Regions from separate parts of the Rummeliibacillus sp. TYF005 genome, predicted to be linked through region 3. Evidence: riboswitches for the same ligand, from Rfam matches in the RefSeq annotation. Region 3 holds a riboswitch; each other region holds the start of a gene.
The links. A riboswitch is a leader RNA that binds a small molecule or an ion and turns the genes downstream of it on or off. The one in region 3 is predicted to bind thiamine pyrophosphate.

Region 1 (3,285 bases), on a different contig from region 3:
TCCTGATCGTGTTGTTCATCTCCGCTATTATGTATCTCGGATACAACAATTACATCTGGTTCTATTTTTTTTATAATTTCCGTTGTTTTTTTCTCCAAGTCTTCCATTTGATCTGGATTTGAAGCTTTAATTTGCAATTTTTTGGTTACAAAGTCAACAGAAGAATGAGTGACTCCTTCAAGTTTTCCTACTTCAGTCTCAATCTTCGCTGCACAATTGGCACAATCCAATCCATTCAAATATAAAGTTCTCATAATACTCGGATTATTTTTTTCTAGTATTGTAATATCAGGTTCTAGAGTTTTGACTTTCTTCTTTGCTTCAGCTACAACATCTTCTACTTGTTTTTCATCTGTTTCCATTAAAAGTGACTTTGTTACAAAGTTCACTGAGCAATTTGAAATCCCATCTATTGTTTTAACACCATTCTCAATTTTTTGAGCACAGTTGGCACAATCTAATCCTTCTAATATGAGTTCACGTTTTACTTTTGCCTTTCCTTCGTCCATTTGTTATTCACCCTCTTTATTCTTTTCCTTCATTTGTATGAATCATTGCAATTGATACTAGTTGGTGTACGTGTTCATCTGCTAATGAATAAAAGGCGAGCTTTCCTTGTTTTCGAAATTTCGCTAATCCCATATTTCTTAATAATCGTAAATGGTGCGAAGCAGTTGCAGTTGAAGAACCAATGATATTTGCTACATCGCATACACATAATTCCTTTTCTAAAGTTAAAGCATATGCAATTTTTAACCTTGTTGAATCGGCTAATGCCTTAAATAGCAATTCAACACCATTCACTTCTTCTATTTGCTGTTTTATCTTCGTTACTTTTTCTTCGTTGTAACAAAATACTTCACAACTATCTGAATTCGTTTTCTGAGCATCTTTACTCAAATCATCCACCTCAGTCAAACATCCGTTTGAATATAGTATATGCTTCAAACTTTACAATTGTCAAAAATGTCCTCAAATTATATTTTTTATCCAGATTATCTTAATAATGAAAAGTCTTGCATAAATTTTTGTACGTGATAAGCTATATAAGGAAACTGAATAGCACTAGGGGTGTCCGAGGACGGACTGAGACTGAACACCGGTGTTCTAAACCCTTTGAACCTGATCTAGTTTACGCTAGCGGAGGGAAGTGAGTTATATAAGTAATGATTCTTGTTATTTAACCCACTCTCCTATTGAGTGGTTTTTTTATTTGTACGAAACAACAATTAAATATTATTGATTCTACTAGGGGCGCCAATTGGCTGAGATTGTACCCTTTGAACCTGATCTAGTTTGCACTAGCGGAGGAAAGTAGTTTATGAGACATGTTATTTAATGTTTTACCGAAACTGCTTTCTTTATAGGAAGCAGTTTTTATTTTGTTTTAGGAGGGAGAAAAAATGACACTTAAGTTAAAAAATATTTCTTATAGCTATAGCAACAAGGACAAACAAAAAAATCAAGTAATTTCAAAACTGAATATGGAGATAAAAAAGGGAGAATTCATCTCTATTGTAGGTAGAAGCGGGACTGGGAAAAGTACCATTTTAAGATTAATGACGGGTCTTCTTCAACCCGACGAAGGTGAAATCCGCATTGATGATCTAGAGATTTCTTTAGGTGATGTTGGCTATATGCCACAAAAGGATTTACTACTTCCTTGGCGTACGATTCTCGATAATATTTTAATTGCGTCTGAAATTCAAAAGGATTTACATATATCGAAGGATGAAGCGAGGATTTGGTTACAAAGAGTAGGCCTTAGTGAATACGAGCACGCACTACCAAAACAACTTTCTGGAGGTATGCGACAACGTGTAGCTTTTTTACGTGCCCTATTAACAGGAAAAGATGTGCTTTTACTCGACGAACCCTTTGGAGCCCTTGATGCATTGACAAAAAAGGAAATGCAATCTTGGTTATTATCCATTTGGCAAGATTTAAACAAAACGATTGTTTTTATCACACATGATTTAGAAGAAGCCATTTTTGTTAGTGATCGGATTTTGTTATTACATCCAGATCAACGGATAGAAGAAATTTTAATACCCTTGCCACGTCCACGAAAATCGGAAATGCTTTTTTCTGAAGAAATCGTAACACTACGTCAAGAATTGGAGAAGAAAATTGCAAATGAAAGCACTCAAAAATTTTCTACAAACCTATAGTTTATTTATCGGATTTTCAATCATTGTACTTGCTATTGTTGAATGGCTTGTACGGTCTAAAATTGTTCCAAGTTTTATCATACCAGCACCAACTGGGGTTGTATCAATGATTTTTGCGAATTGGCAACCACTTTTAATCGAGCATTTAAGTGCCACAATGTTAGAATTTTTTATTGGATTTTCTATCGCTGTCATTGGGGGCATACTTATTGCAGTTATCATGTTTTTCTCAAAAACTATTGAAAAGATTGTCTATCCAGCAGTGGTGATCTCACAAATGATACCTATTATTGCACTTTCCCCAATCTTTGTACTGTGGTTTGGATATACCATCTGGAGCAAGGTGGCTGTCACTTTCTTAATCTGTTTCTTCCCTATTGTTGTGGGAACTTATGACGGTTTGAAGTCCTGTGATAAAGAATATATCGAAATGCTACGTTCGATGGGCGCAAACCGATTTCAAATTTTTCAAAAGTTACAAATCCCAATGGCACTGCCTTCCTTTTTCTCAGGCTTTAAAATGGCCATTGTTTTTGCCCTTGTTGGAGCCACTATTGGAGAATGGCTCGGTGCAAGTGAAGGGTTAGGCTATTATAGCAGAAGAATGTCAGGAAACTTAAATGCCGAAGGCGTCTTTGCAGCTATCACAGTATTAACCATTGTAGGTATTCTATTATTTGCATTAGCGTCATGGATAGAAAAAAGAGTTACAAATAAATGGAGCAAAGCCAACTAAATTAATAGGAGATGTTAAACATGAAGAAGTGGATGAATATTGCAATTGTACTTTTCTTAATCGTATTTTTAACAGGTTGTAATGGAAATAATCAAGCTTCCACAGAAAATGGCAAAAAACTAGATAATATTAGTATCATGCTAGATTGGTATCCAAATGCAGTCCATTCTGCCATTTATGTAGCAAAAGAGAAAGGTTATTTCAAAGATGAAGGTTTAAATGTAAAAATTGAAATGCCTGCAGATACAAATGATCCTCTGAAACTTGCAGCTACGGGAAAAGTAGATTTGGCAATCAGCTATCAAAATCAAGCAATTTTATCAAAATCTGAAGGAATCCCGATTGTCTCTATTGCATCACTCGTTAGACATCCACTCG
Region 2 (3,285 bases), on a different contig from region 3:
ATGCCATCAAAATATGGTGTTAATGGCTATGTGTCAAATACCAAACCACTTGCTTTCCAAGGTAATATTATCGATCATTTTAAAATTACTTTTGAAAACGGTAAGATTGTAAAAACAGAAGCTAGAGTAGGTGCAGAACTTCTTCAAGAACTAACAAAAGCAGATGAAGGATCACGATATCTCGGTGAGGTAGCACTTGTACCACATGAATCACCAATTTCAGCATCGAACATCCTATATTACAATACATTATTTGACGAAAATGCATCCAACCACTTAGCAATCGGTGAAGCTTATCCAACATGCTATGAAGGTGGGAGCGCGCTTTCAAAAGAGCAACTTGAAGAAAAAGGCATCAATACTTCTATTACGCATGAGGACTTCATGGTAGGTAGTGGAGAGATGGATATTGATGGTGTTCTACCTGATGGAACTGTAGAGCCTATCTTTAGAAAAGGAAGTTGGGCATTCTAAACTGCATTGCTGAACAAGATAAAAACCCTTCAATGACAGCCTATAAGAATGTACGGCTTATTATTGAAGGGCTTTTTAATTCTAGTAATAAATTGAGAAATTATCATTATTTTTTTAAAGGATTTTTCTTCTTTCTAGCGTCAATGGCTTTTATGATGATTGGATAAACGATTGGTGCGATTTTTATAGCAGCTTTTACAACTTTTCTTACTTGCATAATATGCACTCCATTCTTTGGATTCTCTGTATTTCGACATGATAAATCCCCATATAGATAGTATCTAAGCTTTAAGAACTTTTATGCCTTGAACAATATTCCATATAAACACTGCAAGGGATAAAATTACTTCAAAGACAATAAATATTAACCATGCAATTATGATAAATGTATCACCACTTGATGAGTATGACAAACCATTTGAATTTAATCCAATTGACTCATAACTACTTGACTGAAAACCAAAACTCATTACAACAACTATGAAGATTATTACACCAATAATTGTAGGTATGATTAGCAATAGGTGAGAGAGAAAAGCACGTTTTGCATGTCTTTTAACTTCAGGTTCATTTGCAACAAAGAAAACGATTAATGGTAAAATAAGCCCAGCAAAAAATACACTAAAATAACAAAGCGATGATAATACACGATTATTATTCACATTCATCACCTCCATTCAATCATTCATATACATCTACGGATAAAAGCGAATAAAAGATTCATTTGTTTTTTACAAGAGACAAAGGATTATTCGCTATTGAATTTCCAGCATAAGTTAAGTACAATAAATATGTTCAAAAAAATTTAATGATGTATCGACCACAAGGGGAGCCGTAAAGGACGGCTGAGAGTGAACCCGAAGTTCTAACCCTTTGAACCTGTAAGTTAATGCTTGCGTAGGAATGTGGATAGAAAACCGACTATTTCGATGTCAGGGCTATCCTGATGTCGTTTTTTTATGGTGAAATATCTAATTCTGGCAATACCAGAATACACTTTAGGACTTATGTGATCTACATCTGAACTAAGGAGGATGAAAATTGAACAATAAGAAATTATTAATGATGATTGAAATTGCAATTTTTGCAGCGATTGGTTTAGTTTTAGACCAGCTCTCATTTAGACTATGGGCTCAGGGAGGTTCTATTAGTCTTGTGATGGTACCAATTGTGTTGATGTCTTTTCGATGGGGAACAATACCAGGTCTTGTAACTGGATTCCTAATAGGAACTTTACAAGCAATAATGGGGGGCTATATTTTAACCCCATTACAAGGCTTTATCGATTATTTCTTTGCTTTTACAGTTGTAGGTTTAGCCGGAATCATCCGACGTCAATTACTTAAGGTTAGTAAAGAAGGAAAGAAAAAGCAAATGGTAGCGTATATTACACTCGGTACTTTTATAGGGGGATTATTACGCTATATTGCACACACAGTGGCTGGTATTGTATTCTTTGCAGAATATGCTGGAAAGCAAAATGTATACTTATATTCAATTATTTATAATGGTTCCTATATGATACCGGCAATTATATTAACAATCATTGTAGCATCTCTTCTCTTCACTACAGCGCCAAAGTTACTAGAACATAAAAGATAAAGAGGATAAGAAATAAGCCTAGTTTTCTATACTAATAGGAACTAGGTTATTTTATTCGATAAGATTTTTTTAATTTCATGATGTCGATGGAAAATGTTTGTATAAGTAAACTTTTCATGTATCTATAATATGATAGCTATAAGCTTAGGAAAGGTTTTCTAAAACTGCTTTTCGTAAATTGTGGTATAGTTAAGAGTAGATAAAATGAGAAGGGATCGTTACAAATGATTGCAAAAACGAAAGAAGAAATAGATGCTTTAATGAAAGCAGGCCGTGCAATGGCTGAAATTCGTGAAGCGATGAAAGCTGCAACAAAACCAGGTGTTACAACAAAAGAATTAGACGATTTAGCTGGTAAATTATTCGAAGAAAAAGGTGCCGTTTCAGGACCAAAAGCAGAATATGATTTCCCAGGATACACTTGTATTAGTGTTAATGAACAAGTGGCACATGGTATTCCAAATCATCATAAACTTAAAGCCGGTGACTTGATTAATATTGATGTGTCAGGTCATGTTAACGGTTATTATGCAGATACAGGTATTTCATTTATCGTTGGAGATGTTGAAAAACCAGAAGTTCAAAAAATTTGTGATGTAGCACAAAGTGCATTTGATCGTGCTATGAAAAAGGTTAAAGCTGGTTCTCGTTTAAGCCAAATTGGTAAAGCAGTAGAACGAGAAGCTCATGATAATGGGTTATCAGTTATTATGAATTTAACTGGACATGGTGTTGGACACTCTCTACATGAAGAACCACAATATGTGTTAAATTACTTTGATGCTTGGGATCGTACAATTCTTAAAGAGGGAATGGTATTAGCAGTAGAACCATTTATCTCACAAAAAGCTGAGCATATTGTAGAAGCTGGTGATGGCTGGACTTTTATTACACCAGATAAATCTTTAGTCGCTCAACTTGAACATACAATCATTGTTACAAAAGGCGAACCAATTATTACAACAAAAATTGACTAGAAAAAGTTAAAATAAAAAGCAGCTTAAAAGTTTGAAACCATTAAGCCACTTATTCAAGCTCTCTGAATTTATTCAGAGGGCTTTTGTTTTTTGATAAAAATAATTCCTACAACAAGTACACCACTCAAGAAAAGAGCAGCAGTTGTAACAAGTAATTCTTCAAAACCATTCTTAAATGCAATTCCAATAAAAGTCCAAATATAAATAATAGGGAAAAGGATATCTTCATAAT
Region 3 (3,285 bases):
ACCATGACCAATATTTAAAGGGTTCTGAATTGCTAATTGTACAAATTTCTTTGCCTCGATAATAACTTCACGTAAATTTAACCCTTGTCCTAAGAATGCCGCTATTGCAGATGAAAAAGTGCACCCTGTTCCATGTGTTTGTCTAGTTTCAATTCGCTTTGTTTGCATAGAAAATGTTGTACCATCACGAAAGTACACTCTATCGATTGCAGCTTCTCCCTCTAAATGTCCACCCTTCATCACAACACATGAAACGCCCATATCCAATATAATATCGGCTGCCTTTTTAATATCTGTGGGTGTTCCAATTGTAATTCCACTGATTACTTCTGCTTCAGGAATATTGGGCGTTAAAACAGTAGCAAGTGGAAGTAATTTGTTTTTCAATGCTTCAACGGCATCTAATTGAAGAAGAGATGCTCCTCCTTTGGCAATCATTACTGGGTCAACCACGAGATGAATATCTTTATCTTTTAAACTTTCAGCAACAACTTCTATAATTTCAGCAGAAAACAACATACCTGTTTTAACTGTCTTTACTGGTAGATCCTTCATCACACTATCAATTTGTTGTTTAACAAAAACAGATGATGTAGGGAAAATACCTTCTACCCCCAATGTATTTTGAGCAGTTAAAGCAGTAATAGCAGATGTGCCGAAAACACCTAGTTCTTGAAAGGTTTTTAAGTCAGCTTGAATACCAGCACCACCACTACTATCAGAACCTGCTATGGTCATTACAATATCCATCATTGATCACCTCTAGATATATCGTGTAATCCATTAATCACTTCTATTTGAAAAGATCCTAGTAAATTCGCAGATGCAGCACGTTCTGCAACTACCTTATAATCTTTTAACACATCATGAAGAATTGTCATCTTATCTCCCTCTACTGCTAAAGCAGCCGCACAAATGGAACTAAGTAAGCATCCTGTTCCTGTCACTTGTGTCATCAATAGATGACCACCTGTAACACTTCTCACTTCTTCACCATCTGTTAATATATCTGAAGGTCCTGTTATAATAACTAAACAGTGATATCGACTCGCTACTTGTTTTGCCACTTGTTCAATATCAATTTCCCCTTCACCACTGTCTACACCTTTCGCATGCCACTCTACACCTGCAATTGTTGCTAATTCCCCAGCATTACAGCGGATTAAATCGACTTGCACTGCTACCAATAAATCTTGAACGGTTTGTTTTCGATATGCCGTGGCACCAACACCAACAGGATCAAGTACAACAGGTATCTGTCTACTATTTGCCTTACGCCCTGCAAGTATCATTGCTTTCCTAGTACGATTGTTAATCGTTCCAATATTAAGCAATAACGCAGATGCATTGGATACCATTTCTTCTACCTCTGACGATTCATCTGCCATAACCGGTGAAGCACCAATTGCTAGCAACCCATTAGCAGTAAAATTTGCTACTACATAATTCGTCATGCAGTGAATAAGAGGATTAGTCATTCGAATTTTAGATAAACTCATAGCTAGTCACTTCACCTTTCCAATCTTCAAATGTCCAAGGCATCTCCCAGAACTTCCATTCATAATAACAGCTTTTTTTAAAATGCGATTTTAATCGTGCTACTTTTTCAGGTTGCTCTTCTGCAAAGCGATTCATCATCGACTTTTGCAATTCAATTTTTTCTTTATAATCTGGGGAACTGTACATAGCAATCCATTCTTCATACAATTTGACACCGGGTTTCGCATTTTTATACTTTTCTCCGATTTCTTGATACAGCCAAGGACACGGCAACATTGCTGCGAATGCTTCTGCAACATCACCATTATGGGCTGCATTATACATATGACTTACATAATTATATGCAGCTGGAGCAGGTTCAAATTCTTCTAATTCTTTTTCTGTACACCCGAGCTCTTGAAAAACTGTTCGATGTAATTCAAGCTCAGCTGCATTGATAAAACTGGCTGTTTCTAGGAAATAGTTAATATCTTCATTCGCCGTTGCTTTTGATGCGGCAATAGCCAGTACTTTTGTGTAATTTTTTAAATAATAAGCATCCTGCATCATATAAAATTTGAATTTTCCAATTGGCAGCGTCCCATTAACCAATCCTTTTACAAACGGATGCTCAAAACTTCCTTCCCAATACAAATTTGTTTCTTTTCTCACTTCTTCACAAAATGTCATTCTAAGTCCTCCTTAGTAGTTGGACGTAGACGCAAAAAAGTCTCCATGAATGGACATAGAGACTTAAAGTGTTACGTTGCTCCCTACGTCAGTATTAACTGTCAGGTTCCAAGGGTCAGGTTTTACCTTCTCAACACAAAAGTGTCCCCCCGCACATAAATATTTGTTTTGGGTACAAAAAAACTCTCCAAATTATGGAGAGCTACTGTACAAAATTTCTTTGAATGTACTTTGCTCCCTACGTCAGTGTTAACTGCCAGGTTCCAAGGGTCAGGTTTTACCTTCTCAACACAAAAGTGTCCCCCTGCAAATATTTAAGTTACTTTTATCGTAGCATTTATGAATTAGCTACTCAAGGATAAATTTACCTACTCTTACTATTCCATTTTGGAATCAATACTTCCTTTATCAATCATATCTCTACTTTCAAATTCTCTGTTAAGCTCATTAAAAGGAGATGATCAAATGAGTGAATGGAATGCAGTTTTATATGATCAAAAGCACAATTTTATTTCAAAATTTGGCGGAGGTTTAGTCGAATTGTTAGCACCACAGAGAGGTGAAAATATCTTAGATTTAGGCTGTGGTACAGGAGATTTAGCTAACAAAATTGCAAATCAAGGAGCCTTAGTACATGGCATCGATGCATCAGAAACAATGATTCATCAAGCACAAACAAAATATCCACAATTACAATTTTCTGTAAATGATGCTACTCAAATTAACGTACATCATCAATTTGATGCGGTATTCTCTAATGCCGCATTACATTGGATCAAACAACCTGAAATCGTTGTACAAAATGTTTATGATGCTTTAAAGTCAAATGGCCGTTTTGTTGCTGAAATGGGTGGGAAAGGAAATATCTCTTCAATTGTAAATGCGATTAAACAAAGTATGAATGAATTGGGTTATGCGTATATTGAAGATTACTTTCCTTGGTACTTTCCTACAGCTGAGGAATATAGTAAATTATTAGAACGGGAAGGCTTCCAAGTGAAGATGATGACATTATACGAACGCCCAACCCAGCTTATTGGAGATGAAGGGATCAGAAATTGGTTGCAAATGTTTAGTAATAATATTTTTCAACATTTATCTAATACTCAAAAACAG

Region 1: linked by a shared signal. The riboswitch ahead of CW357_RS15005 (ABC transporter ATP-binding protein) and the one ahead of tenA (thiaminase II) in region 3 are both predicted to bind thiamine pyrophosphate.
Region 2: linked by a shared signal. The riboswitch ahead of thiT (energy-coupled thiamine transporter ThiT) and the one ahead of tenA (thiaminase II) in region 3 are both predicted to bind thiamine pyrophosphate.

What each region holds. Positions count from the first base shown of each region.
Region 1 covers NZ_ML122579.1:18,744-22,028, forward strand. The annotation lists gene CW357_RS14995 (heavy metal translocating P-type ATPase) at 1-509, opposite strand, end outside; gene CW357_RS15000 (ArsR/SmtB family transcription factor) at 526-900, opposite strand; TPP riboswitch at 1,058-1,166, shown strand; TPP riboswitch at 1,241-1,330, shown strand; gene CW357_RS15005 (ABC transporter ATP-binding protein) at 1,404-2,171, shown strand; gene CW357_RS15010 (ABC transporter permease) at 2,137-2,907, shown strand; gene CW357_RS15015 (ABC transporter substrate-binding protein) at 2,928-3,285, shown strand, end outside.
Region 2 covers NZ_ML122551.1:50,110-53,394, forward strand. The annotation lists gene CW357_RS07745 (aminopeptidase) at 1-474, shown strand, start outside; gene CW357_RS07750 (magnetosome magnetite crystal formation protein family) at 756-1,136, opposite strand; TPP riboswitch at 1,290-1,395, shown strand; gene thiT (energy-coupled thiamine transporter ThiT) at 1,516-2,076, shown strand; gene map (type I methionyl aminopeptidase) at 2,301-3,053, shown strand; gene CW357_RS07765 (tryptophan-rich sensory protein) at 3,122-3,285, opposite strand, start outside.
Region 3 covers NZ_ML122589.1:1,705-4,989, reverse strand. The annotation lists gene thiD (bifunctional hydroxymethylpyrimidine kinase/phosphomethylpyrimidine kinase) at 1-750, opposite strand, end outside; gene thiM (hydroxyethylthiazole kinase) at 750-1,499, opposite strand; gene tenA (thiaminase II) at 1,486-2,169, opposite strand; TPP riboswitch at 2,233-2,330, opposite strand; TPP riboswitch at 2,388-2,485, opposite strand; gene CW357_RS16085 (class I SAM-dependent methyltransferase) at 2,635-3,285, shown strand, end outside.